DNA from 3 places in the Microbacterium binotii genome. Region 2 is predicted to be linked to each of the others. Evidence: predicted binding sites of a transcription regulator. Region 2 holds the regulator's gene; each other region holds the start of a gene.
What was found. Region 2 encodes HspR, which represses chaperone genes until heat shock. Its sites were predicted from a motif close to AAGTTGAGTCNNNNNGACTCAACTT; they were not measured.
Positions count from the first base shown of each region.

Region 1 (4,467 bases), 680 kb from region 2:
TTCCTCCCCGGTTCCCGCGGCACGCAACCCTGCCCGAATTGCGGCGCCCAGGTCGCGCAGTCGGACCGGTACCCCGAGTACCTCTGCGGCGAGTGCGAGGCTCGCGCAGTGGATGCGGACGGCGCCCGCGTCACCGGATCGAACGCCTCCTTCGGCGGCGGCTTCGTCCTGCACTGGCCCGACGGCGAACACGAGTCACTCCCCTGCGCCTCGGCCCGGGTCTGGGTCGACGGGCGCGAGTGGGAGTACTCCGAGGCGCGCTTCGGCGGGGTGCTGATCACGCCGGTCCGCGAGAACTGACGTCCGATAACAGATCAACATCTTCCGCGCCGAGGTACCGGTTGCCGGAGGGTCACCTCCTTGCTCACGACTCGAGCGCCTCGTATGCGCCACGCAGTCGTGTGAGTGCACGGGAATAGCGCGAACGCGCAGTCGCCGGACCCACCCCCACGACGCGACCCGCTGCCGCGATCGACAGTTCCTCCCACACCACGAGTCGAATGAGTTCCTGGTCGCGCTCTGGCAGAAGCTTGAGTGCCTCAGCTGCGATGAAAGCCTCGTCCGGGATAGGAGGGGCCGGTACGGATGCGGCGGCGCGCAGCGCTTCGTGCGCCAGGTCGCGACGTACGCGCCCGCGGCGGTGGGTCGACAGCACCTTCCGCGCGATCCCGTATGCCCAGGCTCTGCGTTCAGCCTCAGCGATCGGAAGACGCGTGCGGTGCTTCCAGAGCGCGATGAGCGTTTCGGAGGTGCAATCGGCCGCATCGTCAACGGGCGATACACGACGCGCGAAGTAGCGCAGCAGCAAAGGGACGAGCGGCGCCACGGCCTCCTCGAACGCCCCTTCCGCGGACCGAGTCACCCCGGTAAGAGCCTCGAAGATGTGCTCAGCATCGTTCTCACCGCCGATGGCATCGGCCGCGCTCACCGCCTGTCTCCCAGGACTTCGTTGTAGATCTCCTCGCCGAGCGCCGAGCGATCGACACCATCCCAGCCGGGCGCACCCTCGAACTGCGCCATCGCCTGGGCCGCATCGCTATCCCCTGCTGCGATCCGCTCGGCGTATGCACGCATGATGTCGGTGACGCCACCTCCGTCCGTCGCGACCAGCGTCGGCCAATCAGATGCTTCCGTGATCACTCGCGACGCGGCTTCTTGCGCCACGGCGTCACCCCTGTCGTGAGCTGCGATCCACGCGCCGAGCCAGTCCTTGTAAGACTCGGACTCGAAGGTGCGTCGGAGCAGCCGCTCCGGCGCGAGTGCGTTGTCAGCTGTCATGATCACCACGACACGGCCAGTGAGGTCCTCCCGGGTGACGCCCGGCGCGAGCGGCATCCACTCGGGGTAGACCGACTCGACGACCTCGTCGAGATCGGGAGCGCTCAGATCGATCCACTCGCTGTTGCAGTCGTACTCAGTACTCGTGCACGAACCGCGGTCATCGCCGGGGTTCGGCGATCCGAACCATCCGGTACGTGCGACAAGCCCTGAGGCGAGGGCACCTGCAGGAACGCCGACCACAAGAACTGCGGCCAGACTTGTCGCAATGAGCAGCCGACGTCGCGGCTTACGTGCTGCGCGCGACCGCCGCAGAGACTCGGATGCCTCGGCGGTCGACAAGGTGATTGCAGACGCAGGGTCAGCAGCACGCAGAACTGTGAGCAGCTCGGCGTCGGACATGGTGTTCATTGGTGATCCCATCGGGTGGCGATAACCCGTTCATGTCCGCTGCCGACCGAACCGTTGCATGGTCCCAACAACTTCCTCGCCGAGTCGCGTCCGGTCAGGGCTGGAGGGCTCGACTCCTTGAGGCTCCACGATCTTCTCGACGACAGTCTCCCGGCGCGCCGGCGCGGGGCGCGCACCTGACCGCTCACCCGGTAGTCGGCTATGCGTCGGCAAAGAATCACGAAAAGGTAACGGAAACCTCTTCCCCTCCGTTACCTCACCGTTATAGAGTGCTCGCACGGTAGTTGTTTTGCTGTGGCAGCTACCGACATGTGATTGCAGGACACTCTTGGTGCAAAGGGACAAGGGCCGGTCGGAAGCCTCTCCGACCGGCCCTTACTGCTGTCCGCGATGCGTCAGCTCTGCGACTCCGAGACCTGCAGCGCGGGGGCGTCGTCACCCGTCACGATCTCGACCTTCCGCGGCTTGGCCTTCTCGCTGACGGGGATCGTGACACTCAGCACGCCGTTGCGGTAGCTCGCCGAGATCTTCTCGGTGTCGAGCCCCTGACCGAGGCTCAACTGACGCAAGAACGTGCCCGACGTCCGCTCCCGCGTGATCCAGGTGACTCCGTCACCCGCCGAAAGCGTGCGCTCGGCACGGATGGTGAGCAGCTGACCGTCGATGTCGACGTCGACCGATCCGGGATCGATGCCCGGCAGGTCGGCGGTGAGGACGTAGTGGTCACCGTCGCGGTAGAGGTCCATCGGCATCTGCCGAGGGCCGCGCCGCGCGGTGTCGAAGAACGTGTTCGCCATGCGCTCCAGGTCACGGAGCGAGTCGTATGCAGCCATAGTCGTCTCCTCTCGAGCGGGATCGGATGCGGGATCCGACCCGTAGTCCCTAAGTTGAGCCCCCTTGGCTCAACAATCACAGATTAGCACTCTCGCATGGAGAGTGCTAGTTCTCACAGCGCCCTCCAGAGCGTTTCTGTGACCTCATAGAATCGGCGGGTGAACGACCCCGCCGAGGCGGCGAGACGGCCGCCTCTGCTGCGGAGGATCGCCCTGAATCCGCTGGTCTGGGCGGCCGCCTGCATCCTGGCAGCGCTGCCCGGATACCTCACCGACGGCGGATTTTTCTCGTACCTGATGTCGATCATCGCTGGGGCCCTCTGCGGGATCTGGTTCGTGAACCTCACGGTTCGCATGCCGCATCCGACCGGCGCGATCGTCCACCTGCTCGTGGCCGTCGCGCTCGCACCAGCGCTGTACGCATCGATCGAACTCCTTCCGCCGCTCTTCGCGCCCGGCGCACCGCGGGCGATCTACGCGGGGCTGCTGCTCGCACTGCCGCCAGCCGCCGGCTGGGTCTGGATCACGCTTCTCAACCGCGTGATCAACCTCCTGCCGGGCAAGACCCGAGCACAGCCGCGGGTACCGCTCGCCTGGGAGAACGACGGCGACGCGGTCATCGTCCGCTTCCGGGCGATCCCGATGCGGATGCGGGAGCTCACCGTGTGGATGGTCGCCACCATCGTCGTGACGGGGGCGGTCGTCACGACGGCGCTCATCACATTCAGCACCATCGTCGAGCGACTCGGACCCCGCCTGCTGATCCTCGCGCTCGGGGCGCTCTTCGCCTTCCCGGCCTACCTCGTCGTCACCGCACTGCTGCGCAGGCGCTCGGTCGAGGCGAGCGTGCGCGTGTCACGCGACCGGATGTGGATCACGGCAGGTGAGGCGACGCACGCGCTTCGGCTGAGCGAGATCGAGCGGCTGCGATGGGGCATCACGAGCGACTACGCGCGGCTTGAAGTCACCGCACCGGGGATCGATCTGGCGCTGCTGGTGGGCATCGCGAAGCAGGCGGACGGACTCGCATCCGAGCTTCCTCCGCTGCCGGCGCGCACCCTTCGTCTCGCCGAGGCGGAAGGGCTCGCGAAGTCCGCCTCGCGCCGCGGGCTGGTGACCCTCTCGCGCGAATAAGAGCTCCCTTACATACATTTATGTACGTTTATGGCAGTATGTAGCCGTGGAAGAGCTTCTGAGTGTCGACGACGTTGCTGCCCGTCTACAGCTCCGGCCCCGTACCGTGCGCGAGTACATCCGCAGTGGACGTCTGCAAGCGACCCGCATCGGCAAGCAGTACCGCATTCACATCAAGGATCTGAAGCTCATCGAAGGCGGTGCGCCCCTGGCAGCGCCCACCCAGGATGGCGCGTCGACGCGGACTGCGGCCTCCGTCGTCGTTCGCGTCGACGCCGCGAGCGCGGAACAGGAACGGCGAGTCTCAGACCTGCTCAATGCGAATGGGGCGGCACCCCGGGTCGCACTTCAGATCGTGCGAATGCCAGATGATCTCGCGCTCCAGATCATCGCGTCCGGTCCGCTCGAGGCCGTCCTGGACGTCCTCGTCACCATCAACAATGCTGTGGAGATCACGAATGAATGACCTCCGCTATCGCAGCAGCGCTGGTGCCCGCCAGATCCGCGAGACATATGAGCGGCTTCTGCACCGCTACCTGCCCGATGCCGGACAGAGCGTCGCACTCACCTCGATCGGCGAGATCACGGCAATCACCGCCGGATCTCTCACAGCTCCGCCCGTCGTCCTTCTGCACGGCTCGGGCTCGACGGCGCTGTCCTGGGCTCCGACCATCCTGCAGTTGGCCGGGTCGCATCACGTCCTCGCGCTCGATCTGCCCGGCGAGCCAGGTAGGAGCACGCCCACCCGGGTGCCCTTCGCCGCCGAGGATCAAGCCCGCTGGCTCTTCGAAGCGCATCAACAGCTCATCGG
Region 1 is NZ_CP090347.1:567,316-571,782, reverse strand. It holds gene LXM64_RS02950 (hypothetical protein) at 1-300, shown strand, start outside; gene LXM64_RS02945 (RNA polymerase sigma factor) at 365-928, opposite strand; gene LXM64_RS02940 (hypothetical protein) at 925-1,689, opposite strand; gene LXM64_RS02935 (Hsp20/alpha crystallin family protein) at 2,085-2,522, opposite strand; gene LXM64_RS02930 (hypothetical protein) at 2,682-3,656, shown strand; gene LXM64_RS02925 (helix-turn-helix domain-containing protein) at 3,703-4,122, shown strand; gene LXM64_RS02920 (alpha/beta fold hydrolase) at 4,115-4,467, shown strand, end outside.
Region 1: LXM64_RS02935 (Hsp20/alpha crystallin family protein) is a predicted target of HspR. The motif match lies at 2,574-2,598, and genes of this name have one in related genera.

Region 2 (4,467 bases):
ACCCGGACGAGGTCGTCGCCGTCGGTGCCGCCCTGCAGGCCGGTGTGCTGAAGGGTGAGCGCAAGGACGTGCTGCTCATCGATGTCACCCCCCTGAGCCTCGGTATCGAGACCAAGGGCGGCATCATGACCAAGCTCATCGAGCGCAACACGGCCATCCCGACCAAGCGCAGCGAGACCTTCACGACCGCCGACGACAACCAGCCGTCGGTCGCCATCCAGGTCTTCCAGGGCGAGCGCGAGTTCACCCGCGACAACAAGCCGCTCGGCACGTTCGAGCTGACCGGCATCGCCCCGGCCCCCCGCGGCATCCCGCAGGTCGAGGTCACCTTCGACATCGACGCGAACGGCATCGTCCACGTCTCGGCGAAGGACAAGGGCACCGGCAAGGAGCAGTCGATGACCATCACGGGCGGCTCGTCGCTTCCCAAGGAGGACATCGAGCGCATGGTGCGCGAGGCCGAGGAGCACGCCGCGGAGGACAAGAAGCGGCGCGAGTCGGCTGAGACCCGCAACCAGGCCGAGACCCTCTCGTACTCCGTCGACAAGCTGATCTCCGAGAACGCCGACAAGCTGCCCGCCGAGGTCAAGGACTCCGTGCAGGCCGACGTCGACGCGCTGAAGGCAGCGCTCGCCGGTGAGGACGACGACGCGGTCAAGACCGCGTTCGACAAGCTCAACCAGAGCCAGAGCCAGCTGGGCGAGGCCCTGTACCAGGCCGCTCAGGCCGAGGGTCAGCCCGCCGACCCGTCCGCCACCGACCCGGGCAGCGGCACCACGCCGAACCCCGAGGAGGACGTCATCGACGCCGAGGTCGTCGACGACGAGGACGAGAAGAAGTAAGAGATACGACCATGACGGACAAGAACTTCGAACAGCCGGACGACGGCGACGAGGTTCGGCCCGGCGAGGAGGGGTCGGAGGCGCACGCCTCCGACCCCGCTTCGCAGGAGCCGGAGCTGACGGTCGACGACATCCTGGGTGCCGAGCAGAACGCGGATGCGGCTGCGGAGGACCCCGACCTGCTGGGAGACCTCAAGCGCCTGCAGGCCGAGTACGCCAACTACCGGCGTCGCACCGAGGAGCAGCGGGAGGTGGAGATCGAGCGCGCGAAGGGCTCGGTCGCCAAGAACCTGCTGCCCGTGCTCGACGACCTCGACCGTGCCGCCAAGCACGGCGACCTCGCCGATGGCACCCCGTTCGCGGCGATCGCCGAGAAGCTGCGCGGCGTTGCCGAGCGCATGGGCCTGGTCACCTACGGTGCGGCCGGCGATGCGTTCGACCCCCAGCAGCACGAGGCGATCTTCCAACAGCCGACACCCGGCCAGACCGAGGCGACGATCCTCGAGGTGGTCGAGGTCGGTTACCGACTCGGCTCCGTCGAGCTGCGCCCCGCGAAGGTCGTGGTCGCCGTGCCGGCGGACTAGGAGGAGAACGTGGCCAGTCAAGACTGGTTCGACAAGGACTTCTACGCGGTGCTCGGCGTCGCGAAGGACGTCTCCGACGCCGATCTGAAGAAGACGTACCGCAAGCTCGCCCGCCAGTACCATCCGGATTCGAACCCCGGGGATGCGGCGGCCGAGGCGCGCTTCAAGGAGATCAGCGAGGCGTACTCGGTGCTCAGCGACAAGGAGCAGCGTGAGGAGTACGACCAGATGCGCGCCATGGGCTCCGGCGCCCGCTTCACCGCGGGCGGCGCGGGCGCGGGCGGCTTCGAGGACGTGTTCTCGCGCTTCGGCCAGGGCCGTGGCGGCAGCCAGTTCGACTCGGGCGGCTTCGAGGACTTCTTCACGATGTTCGACCGCGGCGGCGGGGGCACGTTCGGATCCGGCCGCTTCGGTCAGACGTCGGGCGGCTACCGCGGCTTCGGCGGCCCCACCAAGGGTGCCGACGTCACCGCGCGGACGACGCTCGACTTCGCCACGGCCGTGGGCGGCGAGACCATCACGCTCCAGGGCGAGGACGGCAAGCCGTTCAAGGTGAAGATCCCCGCCGGTGTCGCCGACGGGCAGAAGATCCGACTCCGCGGCCGCGGACGTCCCTCACCCGACGGCGGCGAGGCCGGCGACATCGTCGTGCAGGTCTCGGTGCGGCCGCATCCGGTCTTCACGCGCGACGGGCTCAACCTGCGCCTGACCGTGCCGATCACCTTCACCGAGGCCGTGCTCGGCGCGACGATCGAGGTCCCCACCCTGGGTGGCGACCCGGTGCGCCTGCGGGTGGCTCCGGGCACGCCGTCGGGCCGGGTCCTGCGGGTCAAGGGACGCGGTGTGCATACCCAGAAGGGCACGGGCGATCTGCTCGCCGAGGTGCAGGTGGCGGTTCCCGCCCACCTCGACGATGCGGCCAAGGAGGCGCTCGAACGCTTCCAGGAGCTGGAGCCCAAGGAGAACCCGCGCGCCGAGCTGATGGCCAAGGCGCGCAACTGACGAATGATCCGCGGGTGCCGCATCCGAATCCGGATGCGGCACCCGCGGACGACGAGACGATCGGGGCAAGGAGGTGAGCGGGATGGACGAGAACGAGATCGACGACGAGGCGCCGGTGTTCGCGATCGCGACGGCCGCGGAACTCGCCGGTATGCACCCGCAGACCCTGCGGCAGTACGACCGGCTGGGACTGGTCGTACCCGGACGCACGAAGGGCGGATCGCGCCGGTACTCGGTGCGCCACATCGAACAACTGCGCGAGGTCTCGCGCCTGTCGGCGGACGGCATGAGCCTTCCCGCCATCGCCCGCATCATCGAGCTCGAGAACCGCGTGCGGGAGCTTCACGGCCGGGTACGCGACCTCGAGAACGCGATGCGCGCCGAGCTCGAGCGGCGGCCCGGAGCGCGCGTGTTCGCCGCCGGCCCCTCAGGCTCCGTGGTCCCGCTGCGCTCGGGCACGCGTGTGCGTCGCTCCACCGAGATCGTGGTGTGGAGACCCCGGCGCGAGCTGCCGCCCGGGGACTGAGTCCACCGCGCGGCGATTTGACCCGCGGACGAGCACGATGCAACGCTGACTGTTAACCGACGACAGTGAGGTGCTCGTGTCCGATCTCCGCCCCCTTGCGATGGGTGACCAGATAGCCCATCGTCTTCGCGTCGAGATCATCAAGGGGATCATCCCCGCCGACACGCACCTCGCCGAGGACGCCCTCGCCACGCGTTTCGACGTCAGCCGTGGTCCGGTGCGCGATGCCTTGCGCCACCTGGAGGCGGAGGGCCTGGTCGAGGACCGCCGCAAACGGATCTACACCCGCGCCGTCGGCATGACCGACATCGAGGAGCTGTACATGCTGCGCGAGGTGCTGGAGTCCCTCGCCATCCGGCTCGCCATCGCCAACGCCAGCTCCAAGGACTGGGACCGTGTGCAGGCGATCGTCGACGACATGGCGGCGGCCGCCGAGAGCGACGACGGCGAGCGCTTCGCGGATGCGGACATGCAGTTCCACACGAGCTTCTACGTCAACGCGCGCAACCGTCGGCTGATGGAGGCGTGGCGCCCGTACCAGCGCATCTTCGCCATCCTGTTCGAGCTCAGCGACACGAGCGACATCGCCTCGGCAACCGCCGATCATCAGGGCTTTCTCGATGTGATCCGCACCGGTGATGCCGACGCCGCCGTCAAGCGGCTGCACCTTCACCTCACCCTCGCCAAGGGTCACGTGCGCGACGCCCTGCGCAGCCTGCCCGACGCCGCTCACTGACGCCTCCGCCGTCGATACCCGCCTGGCGGGTATTTGACACGGCCCTCACACTGTCCTATGTTGACTGTTAACAGAAAACAGATCGTTCAACGGTGACCGGTCGCTCCGCCTGGAGCAGCCCAGACCCGTTTCGAGGAGGGGCTCCCAGATGGCAGGACACGATTCGACCGCACCGGTGGGTGCAGGTCGCACCGTCATCGTCGGGCCGGTCCGCTACCCGGCCCTCTGCGCCTCCGGCCGTGCACTGCTTCTCGAGCACGGCTTCACGCTCGTCGAGAACGAGTCCACCGTGCCGTGGACCGCCGAAGAACTGCACGCACGCATCGCGGATGCGGATGCCGCCGTCGCCGGCGTCGAGGTCTACGACGCCGATGCCCTCGATCGCGCCGGCCGGCTGCAGATCATTTCGCGCCTCGGCGTGGGACTCGACAACATCGACCTCGACGCAGCCCGCGCCCGCGACATCCGCGTCGTGAACGTCCCCGGCGGCAACGCCGCGGCGGTCGCCGAACTGGCGATCGGTTTCATGCTCGCGCTGCTGCGCCGCATCCCCGAGCTTGACGCCGCGACGAAGGACGGTCGGTGGGATCGCTACGTCGGCCGAGAGCTCGCGGGAAAGAGCATCGGCCTCATCGGCTTCGGTGCCATCGCGCAGACCGTCGCCCGCCGCCTCACCGGCTTCGACGTCGACCTCGTGGCCTTCGACCCGTTCGCCGACCGCCAGGCGGCCGAGCGACTGGGCGTGCGCATCGTCGACCGCGTCACGGATGTCGTGCG
Region 2 is NZ_CP090347.1:3,173,374-3,177,840, reverse strand. It holds gene dnaK (molecular chaperone DnaK) at 1-842, shown strand, start outside; gene LXM64_RS15410 (nucleotide exchange factor GrpE) at 854-1,426, shown strand; gene LXM64_RS15405 (DnaJ C-terminal domain-containing protein) at 1,436-2,428, shown strand; gene LXM64_RS15400 (heat shock protein transcriptional repressor HspR) at 2,511-2,954, shown strand; gene LXM64_RS15395 (GntR family transcriptional regulator) at 3,031-3,690, shown strand; gene LXM64_RS15390 (phosphoglycerate dehydrogenase) at 3,839-4,467, shown strand, end outside.

Region 3 (4,467 bases), 1.2 Mb from region 2:
GCGAGGAACTCGCTGCCGATGTTCGAGGTCATGATGACGACGGTGTTGCGGAAGTCGACCGTGCGCCCCTGGCCGTCGGTCAGCCGACCGTCGTCGAGCACCTGCAACAGCAGGTTGAACACGTCGGGATGCGCCTTCTCGATCTCGTCGAACAGCACCACCGAGTACGGGGCGCGACGCACCCGTTCGGTCAGCTGACCCGCCTCGTCGTATCCGACGTATCCGGGAGGGGCGCCGACGAGGCGGGAGACCGTGTGGCGCTCGCCGAACTCGCTCATGTCGAAGCGGATCACGGCGTTCTCGTCCTCGAAGAGTGAGGATGCGAGGGTCTTCGCCAGCTCCGTCTTGCCCACACCCGTGGGTCCGAGGAAGAGGAACGACCCGACCGGTCGGCGGCTGTCGCCCATACCGGTGCGGTTGCGCCGGACCGCCGTCGCGACGGCGGCGACCGCCGCATCCTGACCGATCACCCGAGCGTGCAGCTCGGACTCGAGTCCTGCCAGCCGCCCGCGCTCGCTCTCCGTCAGACGCGACACCGGGATGCCCGTGCTGCGACTGATGACGGCGGCGATGTGCTCGGCATCCACGACCTGCTCGCCGCGCACCGCGTCGCGACGGGTCGCCTCGTCGATGCGGCGCTGCACATCGGCGATCTCGTCGCGCAGACGCATCGCGTCCTCGTAGCGCTCAGCCGCCACCGCTGCGTTCTTGTCCGCCTCGAGCGTGGCCAGCTGCGCCATGAGCTCGGACACGTCGACCGCGACGCCCAGCCGCAGCCGGAGTCGTGCTCCGGCCTGGTCGATGAGGTCGATCGCCTTGTCCGGCAGGACGCGGTCGCTCAGGTAGCGGTCGCTGAGCTCGACAGCGGCACGCAACGCGTCGTCGGTGTAGGTGATGGCGTGGTGCTGCTCGTAGGCGGGGCGCAGCCCGTGCAGGATCCGCACCGCATCCTCGACCGAGGGCTCCCCCACCTTCACCGGCTGGAACCGACGCTCCAGCGCGGGATCCTTCTCGATGGTGCGGTACTCGGCGAGCGTGGTCGCGCCCACCAGGTGCAGGTCGCCACGAGCAAGGCGGGGCTTGAGGATGTTGCCGGCATCCATCGCGCCGTCGCTGCCGGCGCCCGCGCCGACGACGGTGTGCACCTCGTCGATGAAGACGATGAGCTCGCCCTTGCGTTCGGCGATCTCGGTCATCGTCGCGGTCAAGCGCTCCTCGAAGTCGCCGCGGTAGCGGGCGCCCGCGAGCATCGCGGGAAGATCCAAGGAGACGACGCGGCTGCCGCGCAGTTGCTCGGGCACATCACCCGCGACGATCGCCTGGGCGAGCCCCTCGACGATCGCGGTCTTTCCGACACCGGCCTCGCCGATGAGCACGGGGTTGTTCTTCGTGCGACGGCTCAGGATCTCGATGGTCTGCTCGATCTCGTCCGCTCGGCCGATCACCGGGTCGAGCTCCCCCGCCTCGGCGAGGGAGGTGAGGTCGCGCCCGTAGCGCTCCAGCATGGTGGCGGGCTCGGATGCGGCCGCCTGCTCCGGAGCGCGATCGCCACCGGTCACGGTCTCGCGCACGCTCTGCGTGAGCGCCTCCGCCGTCACGCCGGCGCGCGCGAGGATCTGGCCGGCGGGCGTGTCCTGCGCCAGCACCAGCGCGAAGAAGAGGTGCTCCGGGTCGATGTAGGTCGAGCCGGAGGAACGCGCGACCTGGAACGCGTGGAAGAGGGCGCGCTGCACCGACGTCGTCACCACCGCGCTGTCGACGTCGGCCACGTCGGCGCTGGCCGGCAGACGCTGCTCCGACTCGCGGACGATGCTCTCGGGATCGACACCGAGTCGGGCGATCGCGTCGCGCACCTGGTCGACGCGCACGATCTCGCGGAGCACGTGCAACGCATCCAGCTCGTGCTGGCCACGTGCGAGGGCGAAACGCCCCGCATCCTGCAGTGTCTCCTGCGTGCGGGCGCTGAGGTAGCGCGACAGATCGATCGACCGCGCCGCGCGTCCGCGCTCACCTGCGAGGTAGCGCGAGAGGAAGTCGTCGAAGGCGTCGCGGCCCTCGTCGGGGGTGAAATCTTCAGGCATCTGTTCTCCTGATCGGGTTCGGGGTGCCGCTCTGCAAAACGGAGTTGAGCGGCGACACATCAACTTCAACACGGGAGAGGCGACGATATTCCCACTACGCTCGACCCAGCGCAGCGGTGAGGAGAACGAGTGAACGAGGTGCTCCACGGCGCACGCCTGCTGCTCGGCGGATTCGGGTGGTTCACGCGGCGCCCAGGCCTGATGCTCCTCGGACTCCTGCCCGCGCTCATCGTGAGCGCGGGCCTCTCGGTGGCCCTCGTCGCTCTCGCAACGACCCTGGCCCCGCTCACGGATGCCGTCACACCGTTCGCCGACGATTGGCCGGCGGTCTGGACCATCGCGTTGCGCGTCGCGCTCGGCGTCGCGGTCTTCGCCGGCGCGCTTCTGCTGGCCGCGACGACCTTCACCGCGCTGACCCTGATCGTGGGCGAACCGTTCTACGACCGGATCTGGCGCAGCGTCGAGATCGCCGATTCTGGCGTCGTCCCTGAACGCAACCCCGGCTGGCGGGCGGCCTTGGCCGATGCCACCGGTCTCCTCGTGCGCGGCGCACTCGCGGCCGCGCTCGCGTTCGCGCTCGGTTTCATCCCCCTGGTCGGCGGCGTGGTCGGCGCAGTGACCGGTGTCGTGCTCTCGGGGTGGATCCTCGCGGACGAGCTCTCCGGGCGCGCGCTGACGGCGCGCGGCGTCGATCGCCGCACTCGGCGCCGCTTGCTGCGACAAGCCCGCGGCCGGGCGCTCGGCTTCGGCATCATGACGCAGCTGTGCTTCCTCGTCCCGCTCGGCGCGGTGTTCACGATGCCCGCGGCCGTGGTGGGCGCCACCCGCCTCGCGGCGAGCGTGTGGCCGACCGAGGAGTGATCCCGCTCAGGGACGCGGATGCGGTCGGTTCGCACGCAGGCGACCCGGTACTCTGGAGGGAGTCTTCCGAAGGAGTGCCATGTACATCGTGTCCCTGCTGCTGTTCCTGCTCGGGATGTTCGCGTTCGGCATCTCGTTCTCGGTGCCCGGTTTCCAGGCCGTCATCTTCGTCGCCGGCATCCTGCTGATCTCGGCCGCGATGGCGCTGCCGATCCACGTGCGGGCCCGCGCGAAGTAGGTCCGCTCAGGCCCGACCGCCGGGAGGGCCGATCACGAGCAGCACGGTGAAGGCCGCGGCCACGGCGGCGGCGATCACGACGGCCGACAGAACCGGCCGACGCAGCACGGAGCGCAGCACACGGTCGTGCCATGCCGCATCCCGCGGGTCGGAGCCGGCCTGCATCCGCCATTCACCCCTCAGCCGACCGGTGCGCGACAGCCACAGCTCGACGGGCAGGGTCGCGTAGGGCACGACTGCACTGACCAGCGCCAGAGCGGTCACGGCAGCGCCCCACCGCTGGTTCTTGGCCACGAGGATCACCGTCGCGCCGTACGACAGGAAGATGAACCCGTGGATGCCTCCGCCGATCGTCACGGCAGGCGCGAAACCGGTCACGGCCCGCACGATGAGCCCGCCGATGAGCAGGGTCCACGAGATCATCTCGGCGATGGCGAGGGTGCGGAAGAGGGCGTAGGGCGTGCGGAACACGGGAGACTCCGGGGCTCGGTCGACGCGCTCGGGTCGGCGCTCCTCGCAGCCTAGACCGGAAATCTTCAGTCTTGCTGAAGGATCTCTCCGAACGGCTGCTCGTGCAGTCCCTGCAGTGCGGAGGAGAGAGCGGGAACGCCCGCGCCGAACACCTCGTCGAGCGCTGCGAGACGCGCATCCGCCTCGGCGAGAGCCGCCGCGCCCTTCGTCGTCACACGCAGATCGGATGCAGCGCCCGCATGCGCGGTGGCGTCCTCGACCAACCCCTCGCCGGCGAGCGTCTTGACGGCGGTGTGCGCCGTCTGCACCGTGATCTGGGAGCGGCGGGCGAGTTCGGAGAACGAGATGCCCGGGGTCGCCTGCACGTGCGCGAGAAGACCGTACTTTCGGGTCGTGAGACCGAGGTCCTTCAGCGCCGCGTTCAGACGAGTATCCCAGACGGCGGACACCGTCAGAAGCGCGATGACCGGACTGAACGGCGGGCGCTGCCCTGCGGGCTGCGGCGCCCCGTGCGTCTTGTCGGCCATCTGACCATCGTATCCGTCGACACTCCGCGGCGGCCGGTAGCGTGAAGGGATGGAATTCCGGTTCGACGTGCTGCGACGCTGGCCAGACGTCGAGTCTCCCGATCTCGTCGCGGTCGATGCCGCCGACCGGCTTTTGCTCGACGAATCCGCCGCCTGGCGCACCTCGATGAGCGCGGATGACATCGCTGTCATCGGCGACGAGTACGGCGCGCTCGCGTTGGGCGCGACGGCCGCCTCTTCCGGCATCGTACGGGTGCATCAGGACGCGCTCACCGGCGAGCAGGCCCTG
Region 3 is NZ_CP090347.1:1,066,545-1,071,011, reverse strand. It holds gene LXM64_RS05455 (ATP-dependent Clp protease ATP-binding subunit) at 1-2,081, opposite strand, end outside; gene LXM64_RS05450 (EI24 domain-containing protein) at 2,211-2,942, shown strand; gene LXM64_RS05445 (hypothetical protein) at 3,022-3,180, shown strand; gene LXM64_RS05440 (DUF3817 domain-containing protein) at 3,187-3,651, opposite strand; gene LXM64_RS05435 (MarR family winged helix-turn-helix transcriptional regulator) at 3,717-4,178, opposite strand; gene LXM64_RS05430 (class I SAM-dependent methyltransferase) at 4,228-4,467, shown strand, end outside.
Region 3: LXM64_RS05455 (ATP-dependent Clp protease ATP-binding subunit) is a predicted target of HspR. The motif match lies at 2,123-2,147, and genes of this name have one in related genera.